Regions from separate parts of the Cellulosimicrobium sp. 4261 genome, predicted to be linked through region 2. Evidence: predicted binding sites of a transcription regulator. Region 2 holds the regulator's gene; the other holds the start of a gene.
The links. The regulator HspR, encoded in region 2, represses chaperone genes until heat shock. The targets are predictions, from matches to a motif close to AAGTTGAGTCNNNNNGACTCAACTT.
Positions count from the first base shown of each region.

Region 1 (9,714 bases), on a different contig from region 2:
CCGCGCGCTCGACCGGGCCGGCGTCCGCACCGACACCGGCCGCGACGCCGTGCTGGCCGGTGTCGTCGCCCTCGCGACCGTCGCGCTGTTCCTCGGCATCGAGCGCGTCCTCGCGACGGAGGTCGGGGCCACGTTCGGTGCGGGACCCGGCGAGAGCGTGATCAGCCCGGGCGTGCGCGCGGCCGTGCTCGCGCTCGTCGTCGGTCAGGCCGCGGCGCTCGTGCTCCGCCGTCGGGCACCGCTCGTCTGCCTCGCGCTGACGGTCGTCGCGCAGGTCGCGATCACCGCGCTCCTGCCCCCCTACGTCGGGTTCCAGGCCCCGGCGACGCTCGTCGCCGCCTACTCCGCGGGGGCCTACGCCCCCCGCCGCGCGCGGCTCGGGGCGCCGGCGCTCGCGGCGGTCGCGCAGGTCCTGCTCGTCTTCGCGCTCGGCGGGTTCGGCGTCCCCGCCGGGGCCGGGCCCGCGCAGCACACCCTCCAGGTGGGGGGCGCCCTCCTCTCGGCGGTGCTCACGTTCGTGGGCGCGGCGCTCGTCGGCTCCTACGTCGCGACGCGGCGCGAGCTCGTCGCCGAGCTGCGCGACCGCGTGGTGCGCGCCGAGCGGGAGCGCGAGGCGCTCGCCGCGCAGGCCGTGCTCGAGGAGCGCGCCCGCATGGCCCGCGAGCTGCACGACGTCGCGGCGCACCACCTCTCGGGCATCGTCGTGCAGGCGTCCGCGGCGGAACGGCTCGTCGACGCCGACCCGGAGCGCGCCAAGGAGTCGGTCCGCTGGATCCGGTCGCAGGGTCGCGAGACCCTCGACGACCTGCGCCTCGTGGTCGGCATCCTGCGCGGGCGCGACGACGAGGGCGACGCGCGCGAGGCCCCGCAGCCCACGCTCGCCGACCTCCCCGCGCTCCTCGAGACCGCCCGCGCCGCGGGCACGACGGTCACCGTCGAGACCGAGGGTGAGCCCTGGGACCCCGCACCGACCGCCCAGATCGCCGTCTACCGCGTGCTGCAGGAGGCGCTGGCCAACGCGCGGCGGCACGCGCCCGGCCGGCCGGTCGCGGTGCGGCTCGCGTGGAGCCCGACGGCCGTCGTCGTCACCGCGCGCAACCCCGCCGGTCGTACCGCTCCCCCGCAGGACGCCCGCCCGGGCCACGGCCTCGTGGGGATGCGCGAGCGCGCCGCCGTGCTCGGCGGCACGCTCGACGCGCGGCGCACGCCCGACGGCGCGTGGCTCGTCCGGCTGACCGTCCCCCGCGCCCCCGCGCGCGACCCTCGCACCCCCGCCCAGGAGGCCTCGTGACACGCGTCGTGCTGGTGGACGACCAGGCGGTCGTCCGCGCCGGGTTCACCGTCATCCTCGAGAGCGAGGGCCTGGAGGTCGTGGGCGAGGCGTCGAACGGCGCGGACGCCGTGCGGGTCGCGCGCCGCGAGCGCCCCGACGTCGTGTGCATGGACGTGCGCATGCCCGGCGGCGACGGCATCACGGCGACGCGCGCGCTCGCCGGGCCCGACGTCGCGGACCCGGTGCCGGTGCTCGTGGTGAGCACGTTCGACCTCGACGACTACGTGTTCGGGGCGCTGGAGGCCGGGGCGAGCGGGTTCCTGCTCAAGGACGCCGAGCCGGAGGTGCTCGTGGACGCCGTCCGGCGCGTCGCCTCGGGCGACGGCCTCGTGGACCAGTCGCTCACCCGGCGCGTGCTCGGCGAGTTCGCGCGGCGCCGTGCCCCGGTGTCGCGGGACGACGACGCGGCCGCGCTCCTCACGCCCCGCGAGCTCGACATCGTGGCGCTGCTGTGCCGGGGGTCGTCGAACGCGGAGATCGCGACGGCGCTGTTCCTCGAGCCGAGCACCGTGAAGTCGCACCTCAGCCGGGCCATGACGAAGACGGGCGCGCGCGACCGCGTGCAGCTCGTCGTGTGGGCGTTCCGGCACGGGATCGTGGACCCCGCGGCCTGACCTCAGCGCACGGGCCGCGGGAGGCCGAACCGCGCGTGCACCGGCGCGGCGACGTGCACGAGCGGCGGGGCCGCGGGCGGCAGCCCGAGGAGATCGAGCAGGTCGGTGTCGAGGGCGTCGAGCGTGCCGCGCCGCAGGGTCCACGGCTCGTGCACCACGGGGAACCGCCACAGCCGCCCGGCACGCACGCCGTACGCGGACCACCGAGCGGTGAGCCACCGCACGAGGCCCGACGCCGCGTCCACCTCCTCGTGGGAGCGCACCTCGGCGTGCAGGGAGAGACCGCGCAGGCCCGCGTGCTCGTGCGGCACGCGCAGGGGCCCGCGGCCCACGGAGCGGAACCCATAGCGCACTGCCGACGGCGGCCCCGCCCGGTCGTCGCGTGCGTGCACCGCCGCGCGGGCCGGGTGGTACGGGACGCCTGCCGCGCGCGTCGCGGCGACGAACGCACGCGACGTCGCCCACAGGCCGAGGAACCACACGCCCTCGGCGCCCGCGCGGTCGCGCACGTACACGCGGACGTTGAGCTCGGGGAACGTCGACCACGCGCCCAGGGCGGGCAGCGGCGGGACACGGACGCCGGCCATCCGGAACGGGACCACCCCGAGCCACGTCGTCCCGTCCACCTGCTGCACGGTGAGGCCGGGCGGGAGCCAGCCCTGCACGACGGCCGGGTCGACGGGCCAGTGCAGGAACGTCAGGGCCTCCCAGCGCTGGGCGTTCACCACGACTCGTGGCCGCCCGCGCGGCGACGCGCCGGGTGCGCGCACGCCCGGACGCTCGGGCGGTCGTGGGGTCATGGCCCTACGGTGCTCCCCCGGGCGCACCCTCGCACGAGGTCGGCGCACCACTCAGAACACCTGGTACAGCGCACCCTGGACGAGCCCGCTCACGATGCCGAACAGTGCCGACGCGCCGAGCGCCGTACCGGCCGCCGCGAGCCCGGTGCCCGGCTGACGCCGCACGAGCGCGACGGTGCCGGTGACGGTCGCGACGAGCGCGAGCAGGCCCGTCAGCGTGCCGCGCGCGAGCTGGAGCAGGCCGACCGCCGTGGGGTCGTACCCCGACGACAGCACGAGCGGGAGCGCCAGCGACGCCACCCCGCCGACGAGCACGGTCACGACACCGGCGACGAACGCCGTGACCGTCAGCGGGGAGCGGCGCGCGGGGACGGGGGACGAGGTGCCGTACGCGGCGGTCGGCGACCACGTCTCGGGGCCGGGCTGGGGAGCGCTCATGCGCACATCGTGCCCGAGGAGCGGCACCGGCGACAGGGTCGTCCGGGGGCCGCGCCGCCGGAACCGGCGCTCAGCGGTGGCCCGGCGCGCCGCGCCGGAGGTCCTGGGACTCCTCCGGGTGGTAGACGCACACGTGCAGGGCTCGGGGCCGCACGCTGATGTCGAGGCGCTCGTCCGGCTCGATGACGTCGCCGTCGAGCTGGCGGGGCTGCGGCCGGTCGGACACGACGGACACCTCGCGCCCCCGCACGACCTCGCGGCTCGGCACCCGGCTCTTGCCGCGCACCACGCCCCACAGGAGCTGGAACCAGTGCCGCACGTTGCGCGGCGCGATGATCGCGACCTCGAGCCGGCCGTTGTCGGGCTCGGCGTCCGGGAGGAGGTTCGTCCCCGCCTGGAGCCGCCCGACGTTCCCGACCACGACGGTGCGCGCGCGGCGCCGGCGCGTGCGCCCGTCGACGGTGACCTCGACGTGCATCTCGTCGTCGGCCAGGTGCTTGAGCGCGGAGAAGACGTACGCGACCGACCCGGCGCGGGCCTTGAGCGCCGTCGGCGCGTCCTGCATCATCGCGGCGTCGAGGCCCATGCCGGCCATGATCGCGAACGTCTGGCCGTCGGCCACCCCGACGTCGATGGTGCGCCTGCCGCCGCGCAGCACGAGCCGGATGCCCTCCTCGGCGTCCGACGGGACACCGAGGTTCACCGCGAGCAGGTTGCCCGTGCCGCCGGGCAGGATCGCGAGCGCGGCGTCGGTGCCCGCGAGCCCCTCCACGACGGCGCGGACCGTGCCGTCGCCGCCGCTCACGAAGACCACCTCGGCGCCGTCCTCGACGGCCTGACGCGCCTGCCCCGTCCCCGGGTCCTCGGCCGTCGTCTCGAGCCACGCGGGCTCGGGCCACCCGGCGTCCGTGAGTCGCGTGACGATCAGCTCGCGCAGCGCGTCCAGCCCTTCGACACGGTTCGGGTTGACGATGACCGCGGAGCGGCGCGGGACGTCGTCGGGCCGCCGCTGCGGGGCGGTGGTCGCGGAAGAGGTCGTCTCGTCGGTCGGCACGGACCGAGTATGTCCCGGTCGCCGCGACGACGCGCGGCCGGGAGGGCCGACCGTGCCGGACGGCACCGCGGCCCGTGCCGCACCTGCCCGCGGGGGCAGGACGTGGCACGGGCCGCCGGTCGGGTCAGGCCGTGAGGATCTCCGTGCCGAGGGCGAGGCCGCCGCCCTCGGGGTCGCGGTCGACCCGCACGACGTCGCCGTCGGCGACGTCGCCCGAGAGCAGCATCCGCGCGAGGCGGTCACCGATCTCGCGCTGCACGAGGCGGCGCAGCGGGCGCGCACCGTACGCCGGGTCGAACCCCTCGAGCGCGAGCCACTCGCGGGCGGCGGTCGTCACGTCGAGCGTGATGCGCCGGTCCGCGAGGCGCCGGCCGAGCGCGGCGACCTGGATGTCGACGATCCGGCCCAGCTCCTCGATCGTCAGCGGCTCGAACACGATGACGTCGTCGAGCCGGTTGAGGAACTCCGGCTTGAAGGACGCGCGCACCGTGCTCATCACGGCCTCGCGCTTCTCCGCGTCGTCGAGCATCGGGTCGACGAGGAACTGCGAGCCGAGGTTCGACGTCAGCACGAGGATGACGTTGCGGAAGTCGACCGTGCGGCCCTGGCCGTCGGTGAGACGGCCGTCGTCGAGCACCTGCAGCAGGATGTCGAAGACCTCGGGGTGCGCCTTCTCGACCTCGTCGAGCAGCACGACCGAGTACGGCCGACGCCGGACGGCCTCGGTGAGCTGGCCGCCCTCCTCGTAGCCGACGTACCCCGGGGGCGCGCCGACGAGCCGGGCGACCGAGTGCTTCTCGGAGTACTCGGACATGTCGATGCGCACCATGGCGCGCTCGTCGTCGAAGAGGAAGTCGGCGAGCGACTTCGCGAGCTCCGTCTTGCCGACGCCCGTGGGGCCGAGGAAGAGGAACGAGCCCGTGGGGCGGTCCGGGTCGGCGACGCCCGCGCGCGAGCGGCGGACGGCGTCGGACACCGAGCGGACGGCGGCCTGCTGGCCGATGAGGCGCTCCCCGATGACCTCCTCCATGTGCAGGAGCTTCTCGCTCTCGCCCTGGAGCATGCGGCCGGCGGGGATGCCCGTCCACGCGGACACGACCTCCGCGATCTCGTCGGCGCCGACCTTGTCCGCGATCATCGGCGCGGCCTCGGGGCCGGACGCGGCGAACGCGTCGTCGGCCTGCTCGGCCGCCTCGGCCTCGTCGAGCTCGCGCTGCACCTGCGGGATCTCGCCGTACTGCAGCCGGCCCGCGGTCTCGAGGTCGCCCTCGCGGATCGCGCGCTCGACCTGGACGCGCAGCTCGTCGAGCTTGGCGCGCAGGTCGCCGACGCGGTTGTGGCCCGCCTTCTCGGCCTCCCACCGCGCGGTGAGCGCGGCGAGCTCCTCACGACGGTCCGCGAGGTCGGCGCGCAGCTTCTCGAGCCGTTCGAGCGACGCGGGGTCGGTCGACTCGGACAGCACGACCTCCTCCATCTCGAGGCGCGTGACGGCGCGCTGCAGCTCGTCGATCTCGATCGGCGAGGAGTCGAGCTCCATGCGCAGGCGCGACGCCGCCTCGTCGACGAGGTCGATCGCCTTGTCCGGGAGCTGGCGGCCCGTGATGTACCGGTCGGAGAGCGACGCCGCCGCGACGAGCGCCGAGTCGGCGATCGTCACCTTGTGGTGCGCCTCGTACCGCTCCTTGAGGCCGCGCAGGATCGCGACCGTGTCCTCGACGGAGGGCTCCCCGACGAACACCTGCTGGAACCGGCGCTCGAGCGCGGGGTCCTTCTCGATGTACTCGCGGTACTCGTCGAGCGTGGTCGCGCCGACGAGGCGCAGCTCGCCGCGCGCGAGCATCGGCTTGAGCATGTTGCCCGCGTCCATGGCGCCCTCGCCGCCCGCGCCCGCCCCGACGACCGTGTGCAGCTCGTCGATGAACGTGACGACCTCGCCGTCGGAGGACTTGATCTCCTCCAGGACGGCCTTGAGGCGCTCCTCGAACTCGCCGCGGTACTTCGCGCCCGCGACCATGCTCGCGAGGTCGAGCGACACGAGGCGCTTGCCCTGCAGCGACGTCGGGACGTCGCCCGCGACGATGCGCTGGGCGAGGCCCTCGACGACGGCCGTCTTGCCGACGCCCGGCTCACCGATGAGCACCGGGTTGTTCTTGGTGCGGCGGCTGAGCACCTGCACGACGCGCCGGATCTCGGAGTCGCGCCCGATGACGGGGTCGAGCTTCCCCTCGGCCGCGCGCGCCGTGAGGTCGGTCCCGTACTGCTCGAGCGCCTTGTAGGTGCCCTCGGGGTTGGGGCTCGTCACGCGCGCGCCGCCCCGGACGGCGGGCAGCGCGGAGCGCAGGGCCTCGGCCGTGGCACCGGCCTGCTGGAGGATCGTCGCGGCCTGCGACGACCCTGCCGCGATCCCGAGGAGCAGGTGCTCCGTCGACACGTACTCGTCGCCGAGCGCCTGGGCCTCCTTCGCGGCGGCGTCGAGCGCCGCGGACGTGGCGCGCGACGGCGTCGGCTGCGCGACGGCCGAGCCGCTCGCGGTGGGCAGCGCGACGAGCGCGGCGCGAACCTTCTGCCCCACGGCCTGCTTGTCCGCGCCGACGGCGTCGAGGAGCCCGACGGCGACGCCGCCCTCCTGAGTGAGCAGCGCGGCCAGGAGGTGGGTCGGCTCGAGCTGGGGGTTGCCGGCGGCCGACGCGGTCTGGATCGCCTCGCCGATCGCCTGCTGCGACATCGTGGTGAACTTCGTTTCCATAGGTGCTCCGTGTGATGCTCGAAAAGATGGTCTGACCAGTGGAACGACTCCTAAGTTGAGTGTATTCCGCTCAACTTCGATCGGCACCCCCGGACGCCCTCTCCCCGCCCGCCCGCGTCCCGGAGCGGATGAAGTCCGGCCGCATTCCGTCTCAAAACGGCATCGACCCTCGCCCCGGGCGACGATCCGCGACATGCTGGGCGGGTGAACTCCTCACCCTTGCGCAGACGACTCGGCCTCGGTGCCCTCCTCGCCACCCTCGCACTGTTCCTCACGGGGTGCATGAGGATGGACATGGCCATCACCCTCAACGAGGACGACACGTTCGACGGCAGCGTCGTCATGGCGTTCTCCGACGAGGTCGCCAAGTCGATGGGGTCGGACCCCCAGGAGCTCTGGGACCAGATGGGCTCCGAGATGGAGTCCGAGATGCCGGAGGGCGCGACGCAGGAGCCGTACGCGCAGGACGGCTACACCGGCACCAAGATCACCTACGCCGACCAGCCGATCGCGCAGCTCGACACCGGCGCCGCCGACTCGATCTCCGTCACCCGCGAGGGCGACGACTACGTCGTGAGCGGCTCGATGGACATGACGGGCGAGGAGTTCAACCCGGACACGGGTGACGCGGCGACCGACGAGATGTCGCGGCAGATGATGGAGGGTCTCGACATCAAGATCGCCATCACGTTCCCCGGCGAGGTGGCGGAGTCCAACGGCGAGGTCGACGGCAACACCGTGACGTGGACGCCGGTGGTCGGCGAGGTCAACGAGATGACGGCACGCGGCTCGGCCCTGCCCGGCGGCTCCGCGGGCTCCGGCTCCGGCTCCGGCTCCGGCTCCGACGAGGGCACGGACGAGGGGACCGACGACGGCGCGACCGCGCCCGACGCCGGGAGCTCCGACGAGTCCGGCTCGTCGGCGTGGATCTGGTTCCTGGTCGGCGGCCTCGTGCTGCTCGGCATCATCGGCCTCGTGCTGTGGCTCGTGCTCCGCTCCAAGCCCGGCACGCAGGACGGCCAGGGCACCGGCTTCCCGCAGGGCGGGTACCCCGGCCAGCCCGGCCAGCCCGGCCAGCCCGGCCAGCAGGGCGTCTACGGCGCCCCGGGGCAGTACCCGGGTCAGCCCGGTCAGCAGGGCCAGTACCCCGGCCAGCAGCCGTACCCGGGCCAGCCCGGCCAGCAGGGCCAGTACCCCGGTCAGGGCCAGCAGGGCCAGTACCCGGGTCAGTACGGCCAGCCCGGCGCGCACCCCGGCCAGCAGGGCCAGTACCCCGGAGCCCCGGGCCAGCCGGGTCAGTACCCGGGTCAGCCCGGCCAGTACCCCGGCCAGCAGGGCCAGTACCCGGGTCAGCCCGGCCAGCCGCAGGGCTACGGGACGCCGTCCGGCCCGGGCCAGCAGGGTGGCCCGTACGGCAGCCAGCCGCCGGCACCGCCGCAGCAGGGCGGCTACCCGGGTGCCGCGCCGTTCGCGCCCCCCGGCGCGCCGCACCCGCAGTCGTCCCCGACGACGCCGCTGCCCGCGCAGCCGCCCGTCGCGCCGGGCGCGACCCAGCCGCTGCCGCCGCACCAGCCGCCGGCACCGACCCAGCCGCTCCCGCCGCAGCCGGGCGCCGGCCAGGACGGCCCGGGCGCGCAGGCCGGTCCCGACGACGAGATCGACGACGCGACGCGGCTGCGCCCGCCGACCGACTGAGCGGCCCGCACCCCGCACGACACGACGGCCCGCCCCGGAGCACCGGGGCGGGCTGTCGTGCGTCCAGGACCGCTCAGGACTCGACGGTGACCTCGACGACGTCACCGACGGCGTCGAGCCGCACGGCGGGCCAGTAGCCGTCGAGGAAGTGCTCGCCGCACGTGTCGGCGAGGTGCACCACGGTGCTCCCGTCCTCGTGCCGTTCCACGAGCTCGACGACGAGGTCGTCGTGCGCCTCGGCGAGCTCGTCGGGCGTCGGCTCCCCCTCGCCGAACCGGCGCACGACGGCCTCGACCGCGCGGCGCGCGAGCCGCGGGCTGAGGGCGTCGTCCCACAGCGCCTCCGCGGGCACGTAGGCGAGCGCCTCGGCGCCGAGCGCGGGGTCGACCTCCTCGAGCGTCGCGGGGCGCCACGACGGGTCGCGGTCCTTGTCGACCACCTGCGCGCGGATCCCCTCGACGAGGTCCGGCTGCGTGTCGACGAACCAGCAGACGAGCCCGTACTCCTGGGCGAGCGCGGCGCGGAGGTCGGGCAGGCCGCGCGCGCTCCGCACGGCCGCGAGCGCGACGGTGACCGCCGTGGGCGACAGCCGTTCGAGCTCGTCCGCCTCCGCGCCCGCGCGCTCGTCGCCCTCCGCGGCGGCCGCGCGCAGGCGCGCCACGATCTCCGGCGCCGTGTCCGCCGCGTACGCGGCGTCGATCGCGGTCCGGCGCGCGACGAGCCCGGACACCGGCGTCGGGAGAGCGTGCCGCCGCACGACCTCGCGCACGGCCTCGACGTCGAGCGGGTCGACGCCCGCGCCCGCGAGCGCGGCGAGGTCCGCGCCGAGCACGGGCAGCCGTTCGCTCGGCACGTAGTGGTCGGCGAGCCCGGCGTGGATCGCGTCGGCGGCGTCCATCGTCACCGCGCCGAGCGCGAGCATCTCCCCCAGCCGCCCGGGCGCGCGGGCGAGGAGCCACGACCCACCGACGTCGGGCGTGAAGCCGATCCGCGTCTCGGGCATCGCGACGCGCGAGCGCTCGGTGACGACGCGG
Region 1 is NZ_JBEPOQ010000001.1:254,744-264,457, forward strand. Features, by position in the region: gene ABIE39_RS01175 (sensor histidine kinase) at 1-1,291, shown strand, start outside; gene ABIE39_RS01180 (response regulator) at 1,288-1,947, shown strand; gene ABIE39_RS01185 (YqjF family protein) at 1,950-2,747, opposite strand; gene ABIE39_RS01190 (hypothetical protein) at 2,799-3,185, opposite strand; gene ABIE39_RS01195 (diacylglycerol kinase family protein) at 3,256-4,239, opposite strand; gene clpB (ATP-dependent chaperone ClpB) at 4,364-6,985, opposite strand; gene ABIE39_RS01205 (LppM family (lipo)protein) at 7,280-8,680, shown strand; gene ABIE39_RS01210 (enoyl-CoA hydratase/isomerase family protein) at 8,754-9,714, opposite strand, start outside.
Region 1: a site for HspR is predicted at 7,038-7,062, ahead of clpB (ATP-dependent chaperone ClpB). Genes of this name have one in related genera too.

Region 2 (9,714 bases):
GACGCGGCCGAGCGCGCCGGGGTGGGCCGCTACGTCCTCGTGTCGTCGCGCGGCGTCGAGGCGGCGCGCGCCGACGAGCGCCCGGACGGCGTCGACGACGTCTTCTGGGCCTACCTGCGCGCGAAGGCCGCCGCGGAGGACGACCTGCGCACGCGGGCCGACCTCCGGTGGACGATCGTCCGGCCCGGCCGCCTCACCGACGAACCGGGCGTGGGCCTCGTGGCGCTCGCCCCCGTGGGCGACGGCGACAAGCCCCGCGGCAAGCGGCGCAAGCCCGGTGCCGCGGTGGGCGAGCGGTCCGACGTGACGCGCGACGACGTCGCGCTCGTGCTCGCGGCGGTGCTCCACGAGCCCCGCTCGGCCGGACTCGTGCTCGACCTCGTGGGTGGCGACCGCCCGGTCGAGGACGCGCTCGCCGACGTCCTGCCCTGACCGCCCGGCCCGACGACCGCCGTCGGGCGCGTCAGGACCCGCAGCGGGACCCGCGCTGCCAGAACACCCCGAGCGGGTCGCGGTCCGGCCGCACGAGGATGTTCGCGATCCGCGCCGTGTAGTTCCACCCGTCGTAGGACACGTGGTCCTCGTAGCCGTACCACTCGCCGGACTTCCATGCGGCGTAGCACGCGGGCGTCGCGCTGAACGGGTCGACCGCGAGCTGCTCCGACCAGGACCCGGCGTGGAGGACGTACTTCGCACCCGTCCCGGGGGCCTCGCCCAGCTCGACCGTCCGGCGCTCGCCCGCCGCGAGGTCCCACTGCCCCTTCGCCTGACCCGTGACCCGGAAGGTCAGCGGGACGTTCGAGCCCGCGTTGTCGAGGACCACGGACACGGTGCGGAACGACGCGCCGCGCCGGGCGTCGTAGTACGGGTCACCGAGGACGAGGCTCGCGTCGGGAGCCGCGACCGCACAGTCGAGCGCGTCGAACCGGGCCGTCACCGTCTCGGTGAACGGGGTGCCGAGGACCGTGCGCGAGAGCTCGAACGTGACCGCACCGGGCCGCACCGCGAGCGCGCCCGCCGGCAGGTCGACGCTCGCGCTCGCACCGGGCGCGACCTCACCGAGGTCGCGGGTGCCGAAGGGGGTGCGGACGACGACGCGGGTCGGCTCGTCGGCGTCGTTGCGCAGACCGGTCGTGAGGACCACCCCGCCGGCGCCGGGCGCGCACTGCGTCGTCGCCGTGAGCGTCGCCGCCCAGTCGGGCACGTACGCCGCACCCCGGTAGGTGGCCGCGAGGGTGGAGTCCTGGAACCCCTTCCCGAGCACCCAGCGGTACTGGCGGAAGGTCACCTTCCCGGCCTTGACGTCGAGCGCGCCCGTGTCAATCGTGAAGGTCGCCGTCTCCCCCGGCCTGATGCCGCTCACCGGGGCCGAGTCACCGACCGCGCCGCCGAGCATCCGGGCGTCGAGCGTCTCCGCCGTGTCGTTCGTCAGGGTGCCGACGAGCCGGATCGAGCCGTCCTGCCAGCGCGCCTCGACCGTCGCCGTGCGTGCCCAGGACGGCGCGTAGGTCGTCGCGGCGTACGACGCGGTCACCGTGCTCGCCGCCTGGCCGGGGGCGTGCGCCCGCTCGACCGCGAACGTGACGGTCCCGGCCGGGACGTCGCGCAGGCGGGTGTCGACCGCGAGCGTCGCGGTCGCGCCCGGGGCGACCTCCACGGGCGCGGCGCCGCCGTAGGGCGTCGTCATCGCGACCCGCAGCGTCGTCGCCCGGTACGGGTTGTGGAACGTCCCGCGCACGACCGACGAGCCCGCGCCCGCGCCGTCCGGCACGACCCACGTGGCGGTCGCCGACGCGGCGCCGTCCGCGGCGGACCAGTCGAAGCAGTCGACACCCGGGACGTCGTGGCTCGCGAGGGCCGCGCCGTCGGCGAGCACGTCCAGCGTCAGCGACGCCTCCCCCACGCCGCCCGGCACGTCGACCAGCACGTCCCGGCCGCCGTCGACCGTGCGCGTCAGGTCGTCGCGACCGGCGACGGCGAACACCACCGGGACGGTCGAGCGCGTGTTGTCGTAGCGCAGCGTGACCGGGGCGGACGACCGCTCGGTCGCCGGGTCGAGCACGCACGCCCCGACGGTCGGCGCATCCACCGCGGGCGCGTGCCGCACGGCGTCGTAGGTGGCGGTCACGACGTGCGACCGGCCCGATCCGTCGAGCCGCGAGACCCGGAACGCGACCTCTCCCGCGGCGACCTGCCGGGACCCGGTGTCGAGGGTCAGCACGGCCTCGGTGCCGGGGGCGACGTCGACCGCGCGCGTCGTGCCGAGCTCGCCGCCGTCCAGGGCCACGCGCAGCGTCGCCGCCGCGTGGTCGTTGCGGAAGGTCCCGCTCACCACCACGGAGCCGCCGCCCTCGGTGGGCGCCCACTCCGCCGTCGCCGAGCCCTCGACGTCCCACGTGAAGCAGTCGACGCCGTCGACCACGTGCCGCGCGACGGTCTCCCCGTCCGCGACGACCGTGAACGTCGCGTCCTGCGCGCCGACACCGCCGGGCACGACGACGTCGCGCACCTCGCCGCCCGCGAGCGTCGCGGTCAGGTCGTCACGACCGACGACCGAGAACGTCACCGGCACGGTCGACGACCCGTTGTCCAGGTGCAACGTCACCGGCGCGGACGACGTGTCCGTCGCCGGGTCGAACACGCACGCACCGACCGTGGGCTCGCGCGACGCCGACGGCGCGTGGCGCGCGGCGTCGAACGACGCCCGCACCTGGTGCGGCTCCGCGCCCCGGGCGCCGACGCGCGTGGCACGGAACGTCGCGGACCCCGCCGCGACGTCCCGCGAACCCGTGTCGACGGCGAACGACGCCTCCGCGCCCGGGGCGACCTCGACGGTCTCCGCAGCACCGTGCCGGCCTGCGGACAGGGAGACGCTCATCGCCGCCACTGCGTGGTCGTTGCGGAACATGCCTTCGACGACGAACGTCCCGGTCTCCGGCGACCAGCGCGTCGTCGCGGAGCCCTCGACGGCCCACTCGAAGCAGTCGACGCGGTCGACCACGCGCGAGACGAGCGGGTCGCCGTCGGCCCGGACCGCGTAGGTCGCGGCCGCGGCGCCCGCCTCGGGGAGCTCGACCTCGGCGCGGGCGTGCGCCGGGACGGTCTGCGCCAGGCCCGGGTGCCCGTCGACCGCGAACGCGACCGGGAGGGTCGAGGCCGAGTTGTCGTAGGTCAGGGTCGCGCCGGCGGACGACGTGTCCGACTTCGGGTCGAACACGCACTGCGCGACCGCCGCCTCCGGGACGACGGGCGCGATCGTCTGGCCGTCGAGCGCGAGCGCGACCCCGCTCGGCGGCCGCGAGACGACCGCCTCGCCGCCCGACCCCACGAGCAGCCGCTCCTGCGAGAGCACGAGCATGCTCGCAGGCACCGCGGGCGCGTTGACGTCGACCACGAGCGAGGCGCTCTCGCCCACGCTCGTGCGCCCGGGGAGGTCGGCCGCGTGCCACGCGGGCGTGTCCGGCGCGGCGAGGCCGACCGTGACGGGCGCACCCGTCCCGTTCGCGACGTCGGCGGTGTACCGCACCGTGCCGTCCGCGTTCTTCGCGCGGACCTGGACGTCGTCGGCCCCGAGCCACGCGAGCGGCACCGCCGCGCTGAGCGTGCGGCTCGCGGTAGCCGCCTGGTCGTCGGCCCCGGCCCGCACCTCGACGGGGACGGCCGCGGGGAGCACGCGGAGCGCGCCGTCGTCGCGCTGCTGGACCTCGGGCACGAACGAGCCGTCCGCGCGGAGCTGCACGGCCAGGTCGACCGCCGGCCCGGCGGACGCGCCGCGCGCCGGCGCGGGCAGCACGGTGTCGCTCGCGCACTCGAGCGCGGCGCCGTCGCCCGGGGTGGTGCAGGTCCAGTCGTCGTCCACAGGGCGGAGGGACAACCCCTCCGGCAGCGTGGGCACGGTGAAGCGCACGCCGCTGGCGTCGCGGTCGCCGGTGTTGGCGGCCGTGAACGTGAGCGTCGCGGTCCCGGGGTTCGCCGCGAGCGTCACGCGCTCGTCGTCGAGCCGGACCTCCGCGCCGACGTACTTCAGGGGCGGCGGCGTGAGGTTGCGCTCCACCGTCCGCAGCCCTTCCGCCTTCACACGTGCGGGGAACTCGTAGACACCGCCGCCGCGGGCCGTGACCGTGACGACGAGGTCGCGGGCCTCACCCGGCGCGAGCACGCCCACCGCGCACGCGAGCGTGCCGCCCGCTGCGGCGGGGCCGCACGGGAGCGCGGCCGTGCGCAGCACGGGGGCGACCGACGCGCCCCGCGCGACGACCGACGACGTGACGGCCTCCACGCCGGCCGGCAGGTCGACCTCGACCGTGACGTCCTGCGCCGCCTTCCCGCCCGAGTTCGACACCGTCAGGCGCACGTCGGCGGGCTTGCGCGCCTCCATCTCGATACCGGTCCCGAGCGCGACATCGAGCGCGGCCGGTGCAGGCTCCGGCGTCGGGTCGACGGGCGTCGGCTCGCCGGTCCCCGGGTCGGTGGGCCCGACGGGTGCGGGGTCGACGGGGACGGAGCCGACCGGGCTCGTGTCGCCGGGCGGCGTACCGCCGGCGGGCGGAGTCGCCCCCGCATCAGGCGTGGTCGGGTCCGTCGGCGCCGGCGGGATGTTGGTGGGCGACGTCGGGTCCGTCGTGGGGTCGGACGTCGGGGCGGTCGTCCCCGCGCTCGGCGAGGGCGCCGGAGACGGCGACGAGCCGGACGGCGACGGGGACGACTGCGAGGACGGCGACGGCGACGGCTCGGGGGTGAAGGCCCCGAGCGCGCCCGCGACGCCCAGCCCTGCGACGGCGAGGACGCCCACGGTGACCGCCGCCGCGGCGATCGGCGCGGACGCGACCAGCGCGAGCAGTCCCCCGGCCCCGGCCGCGGCCAGGGCGCCACCGCCCGCCGCGGCACCGCCGACGGCTGCCGCTCCGCCCACCGCCGCAGCCCCGGCACCTGCACCGGCCCCGGCACCGGCCGCGCCTCCGGCGACGCTGCCCGCGGCGCCGACGGCTCCCGCCGCCGCGCCGGCACCACCGATCACCCCGGTCCCGGCGGCACCCGCGCCGGCGCCGCCGCCGACGCCCGCACCGGCACCGGCACCGGTCGCCGCACCGGACCCGCCCGCCGCACCCGAGCCACCTGCCGCACCCGAACCGCCGGCCGCGCCGGACCCGCCGGCGCTCGAGCCTCCGGCACCCGACCCGCCCGCGCCACCCGAACCACTTGCGCCCGAGCCACCCGCACCCGCGCCGCTCGCCGACCCGCTGCCGGACGCGCCCTGGAGCGCGGCCGCGACGCCGCCGGCGACGGCTGCGCCACCCGTGGTCGGCAGGGCCGTCCCGACGAGACCGAGCGCGCCCACGCCGAGCACGAGCGGGGCGATGACGGCGCGCATGCCGTGGGACACGTCGCCCAGCTCGAGCACGAGCCCGCGGCAGTCGTCGCAGCCCTCGAGGTGCGACTCGACGCGCGCCGTCTCGCGCTTCGCGAGGCCCCCGCGCACGTAGGACCCGAGGAGCGCGTTGACCGTGCGGCACTCCTCGGCGGGGACGGACGTCAGGTGCTGCTGGAGGTACGCCTGGCGCAGCCCCTCGCGGGCGCGGTACGCGAGCGCGGAGACGCCGTTCGCGGTGAGGCCGAGGAGCGGGGCGATCTCGGCCGGGGACAGGCTCTCGACCTCGGTGTACCAGAGCACGGCACGCCACCGCTCCGGCAGGTCCTGGTAGGCGCGCGTGACCGTCGAGCGCTCGAAGCCCTCGAGCGTCGGGTCCTCCGTCGAGGCCATCGGGCCGAACGCCGACTCGAACGTGCGCTCGTCGTCGGTCGGCTGCGTGCGCCGGGCGCCGTTCACGAGGTCGTACGACAGCCGGCGGACGACGGTGAAGAGGTAGGCGCGGAAGGTGACGTCCGGGCCGCCGCCGCTCTGCAGCACAGAGAGCGTGCGAGCGAACGCGTCCGACACCACGTCGTCGGCGTCGGCGCTCGAGCGGACGTACTGGCGCGCGACCGTGCGCGCGGCACCGGCGTGCCGTTCGTAGAGCACCCCGTAGGCGCCCGTGTCTCCCGCACGCACGGCGGTGATGAGCTCGGCGTCGCTGAACGCCTCGCTCTCCACCCGTTCCTGTGCCTGCGTCATCGTCACCCGCCCCGGAGACCGCCCCGAACCGAGGCTACGGTGGCCATAGTAGACGCCCGTCCATCTCACGGGCAGAGGCATCCCGCCACCGGAACGAAAGGAGTCGCACTTCCTCCGGTTCGCCCCTTTTCACCCGGGACGCGAGGTCCTGGAAACTTCCCGCGGTTCTCGCGTCATGGATCCCGCGGCCGCACGTCTCATCTACATGGACCACCTCCCGGGGTACGCCGTGCCCGCGACCGACGCCGTGCGCGAGCGGTGGCGGCGCGCGAGCGCCGACAGCGTCTGGCTACGGCCGGGCGACTGGTACCACCCTGCCGTCGACGCGCTCGTCGAGGCGTTGTGCGAGGAGCGGGACGCGACGCCCGCGGCCGAGCGGCTCGGCCGTGTCCGCGCCGAGGCCGGGGTCGGGATCGGCGAGGCCATCGACGACGTCGTCTGCCTGTACCGCGCGCACGACCGCGAGCCGGTCCTCGACCTCGTCCGCGGCGTGGCGGTCGGCTGGTCCGAGGGGTACGAGGCCAATCCCGTGGCACCCGAGGTCCTGGACCCGGAGTCCGGTCTCGCCACGACCCAGTACCTGGTGCACCGGCTCCGCGAGACGTACGGTGCGGCCGAGCGCGCGGGCCTCGACGCGACCCGGACCCACGGGCTGCTCGTCGTCGACGTCGCGCTCGACGACCTCACGGGGTGGCAACGGTTCGCGCGGTCGGCCGCGATGGGCCGCGCGCTCACCCACACGTTCGGCGAGGGCCACCCCATGGCGTCGATGGGCAACGGGCTCTTCGTCGTGCTCGGCGAGCGGGACGCGGACGACGACGTCCTGCGCACCGTGCTCCGCCACAACATCGAGCGCACGGGCCTCGCGCTGGGGGTCACGGCGATCCTGCGCCGGCCGCCGCGCGTCTGGCTCGAACCGCTCCCGCGCACGCACACGGCCGCCGTCCAGCTCCTCGACACGCTCCAGCGCTGACACGACGACGCCCCGTCCCACGCGGGCGAGCACGTGGTCCGGGGCGTCCGGGGGCGTCTGCGGCCGGCAGGTGACCGACCGCCCGCGAGCAAGGCGGCGACCGCGTGTCAGCGCGGCGTGAAGGTGAGGCAGTCGGCCCGGTCCTCGCCGGACGCGCCCGCCCCGACGCGGATCGACGGCGCGGAGCACTCGAGCGAGGCGTTGTGCACGCACTCCGTGCGCTGGCAGGCCCCGACGTGCGCGAGCACCTTCTCCAGCCCGCCCTTGGTGCCCAGCGGGATGAAGGTCGCGCACTCGGCGTCGCCGGTGTGACCGGCGATGGTCACGGCGCCCGCGTGGCACCCGTGGTCGTGGTTGTAGCCGCAGCCGTCGATGGAACACTCGACGACCTGGGGCATCTCCGTGAGGCTGCTCATCGCGATCTCCTGTCTCCGAGGACCCCTCGTGGGTCGGTCTCCGCGTTCCACGGTATTCCGCGAATTCCTCGGTGTATAGCAAGGAAGGCCTTGCTCAGAAATGCAAGAATGCGCAGCAATTACCGCACGGCTTTCTTGCGGAAATGCTTCGTTGCAGGTCAGTTGTCGGTGCCGTCGGCCCGGGGCCGCCAGATGACGAGCGCGCGCGCCTCGCCGTGCTCGACGAGCGTCTCGCGCAGCGCCTCCTCGACCCCACGCCGCACGCTGCGCCCGCGGGGCACGACGACGACGTCGCCGCTCGCCGCGGCGGCGAACACGCGGCCGCCCGGCTCGACGCGCGCCGAGAGCGCCTCGATGCGCCGCTCGAGCCGCTCGACCTGCGACTCGAGGGCCAGGATCCGCTGGATGCCGGCGAGGTTGATGCCCTCGTCGTGGCTGAGGCGCTGCACCTCGAGCAGCTTCGCGACGTCGCGCAGCGAGTACCGCCGCCCCCGGCCCGCGGTGCGGCGCGGCACCACGAGGCCGAGGCGGTCGTACTGGCGCAGCGTCTGCGGGTGCATGCCCGCGAGCGCCGCGGCCTGCGAGATGACGAGGACGGGCGCGTCCTGATCGACGTCGGGCGTCACGTCCGGACCCGTCCGGGCGTCGTCCGTGCGGTACGCGGTCATCCGGGCCTCCTTCCCGAGCCGGCGCCCCGGGCGCCGGTCACTCCGCGGCCTGGCGGACCAGGTCGGCCCGCACGTCCTGACCGTCGGTCGCGGCGGCGAACGTCTCGACCGCCTCGCGAGCGGCCTTCGAGAGCTTCTGCGGCACCGCGACCTGGACCGTGACGAGCAGGTCGCCGGTCGACTTCGCGGTCTTCACGCCCCGGCCCCGGACGCGCAGCGTGCGCCCCGACGGCGTGCCGGCCGGCACCTTGACCTTGACGGTCGAGCCGTCGAGCGTCGGCACGGCGATCGTCGCGCCGAGCGCGGCCTCGGGGAACGTCACCGGGACCGTGATCCGCAGGTTGTTCCCGTCGAGCGAGAACACCGGGTGCGGGGTGACGTGCACGGTGACGACGAGGTCGCCGTCGGGCCCGCCCGCCGTGCCCGGGCGGCCCTTGCCGCGCAGGCGGATCTTCTGGCCGTCGCGGACGCCCGGCGGGATGCGCGTCGTGACCGTGCGGCCGTCGACGGTGAACGTCACGGTCGAGCCCTCGACCGCCTGCCGGAAGGGCAGGGTCGTGGCCGCCGCGAGGTCCGCGCCGGCGCGGGGCCGGGGGCCGCCGAACTGCTGGCCTGCCCCGCCACCGCCGAACATCGAGCCGAGGATGTCCTCGAAACCGCCCGCGCCCTGGCCGCCGGTCGAGTAGCGGACCCGGGTGCCGCCCGGGCCCCCGCCGCCGAACATGCCGCCGAAGACGTCCTCGAAGCCCGCTCCCCCGGCGCCGCCGGGGCCCGCGGAGAAGCGCGCGCCCCCGCCCGCCATCGCCCGGATCGCGTCGTACTGCTCGCGCTCCTTGGGGTCCGACAGCACGGCGTACGCCTCGCCGATCTCCTTGAACTTGGCCTCGGCGCTCGCGTCGCCCTGGTTCTGGTCGGGGTGGTACTTGCGGGCGAGCTTGCGATAGGCCTTCTTGATCGCGGCGTCGTCGGCGTCCTTGGGGACGCCGAGCGCGGCGTAGAAGTCCTTCTCCATCCAGTCCTGTCCGGTCACGGCGCCTCCCTCCTGTCGGTGGTCGTTGTCCTGGTCCTTCGTTCCATGGCTGCTGCCGGTGGGTCTGCTGCTGGTGATCCTCGCGTGCCCGACGGCGGAGCGCACCTCCGCGCGGGAGGTGCGCCCGCGCCGTCGGGCACGAGGAAGGGGTGGCTACTGCGGGCCGACGACCGAGACGCGCGCGGCGCGCACGACCCGCTCCCCGATCCGGTAGCCGGGCTCGATGACGAGGTTCACCGTGGTGGCGGTGGCCTCGGGGTCGGGCTGGTGCATGAGCGCCTCATGGACGGTGGGGTCGAACTCGTCGCCCACCGCGCCGTAGCGCTCGATCCCGAACTTCTCGAGCGACGCGTCGAGCTTGTCGGCGATGGCCGCGAACGGCCCCGTCAGCTCGCCGTGCTGCCGCGCGCGGTCGATGTCGTCGAGGACCGGGAGGAGCGCGGTGAGCACGTCCTCGATCCCCTTCGTGCGCGCGGCCTCCTGGTCGCGCAACGACCGGTTGCGGTAGTTCGTGA
Region 2 is NZ_JBEPOQ010000004.1:77,959-87,672, forward strand. Features, by position in the region: gene ABIE39_RS06685 (NAD(P)H-binding protein) at 1-432, shown strand, start outside; gene ABIE39_RS06690 (sigma-70 family RNA polymerase sigma factor) at 464-6,112, opposite strand; gene ABIE39_RS06695 (hypothetical protein) at 6,288-7,085, shown strand; gene ABIE39_RS06700 (DUF1540 domain-containing protein) at 7,193-7,501, opposite strand; gene ABIE39_RS06705 (heat shock protein transcriptional repressor HspR) at 7,660-8,169, opposite strand; gene ABIE39_RS06710 (DnaJ C-terminal domain-containing protein) at 8,207-9,199, opposite strand; gene grpE (nucleotide exchange factor GrpE) at 9,353-9,714, opposite strand, start outside.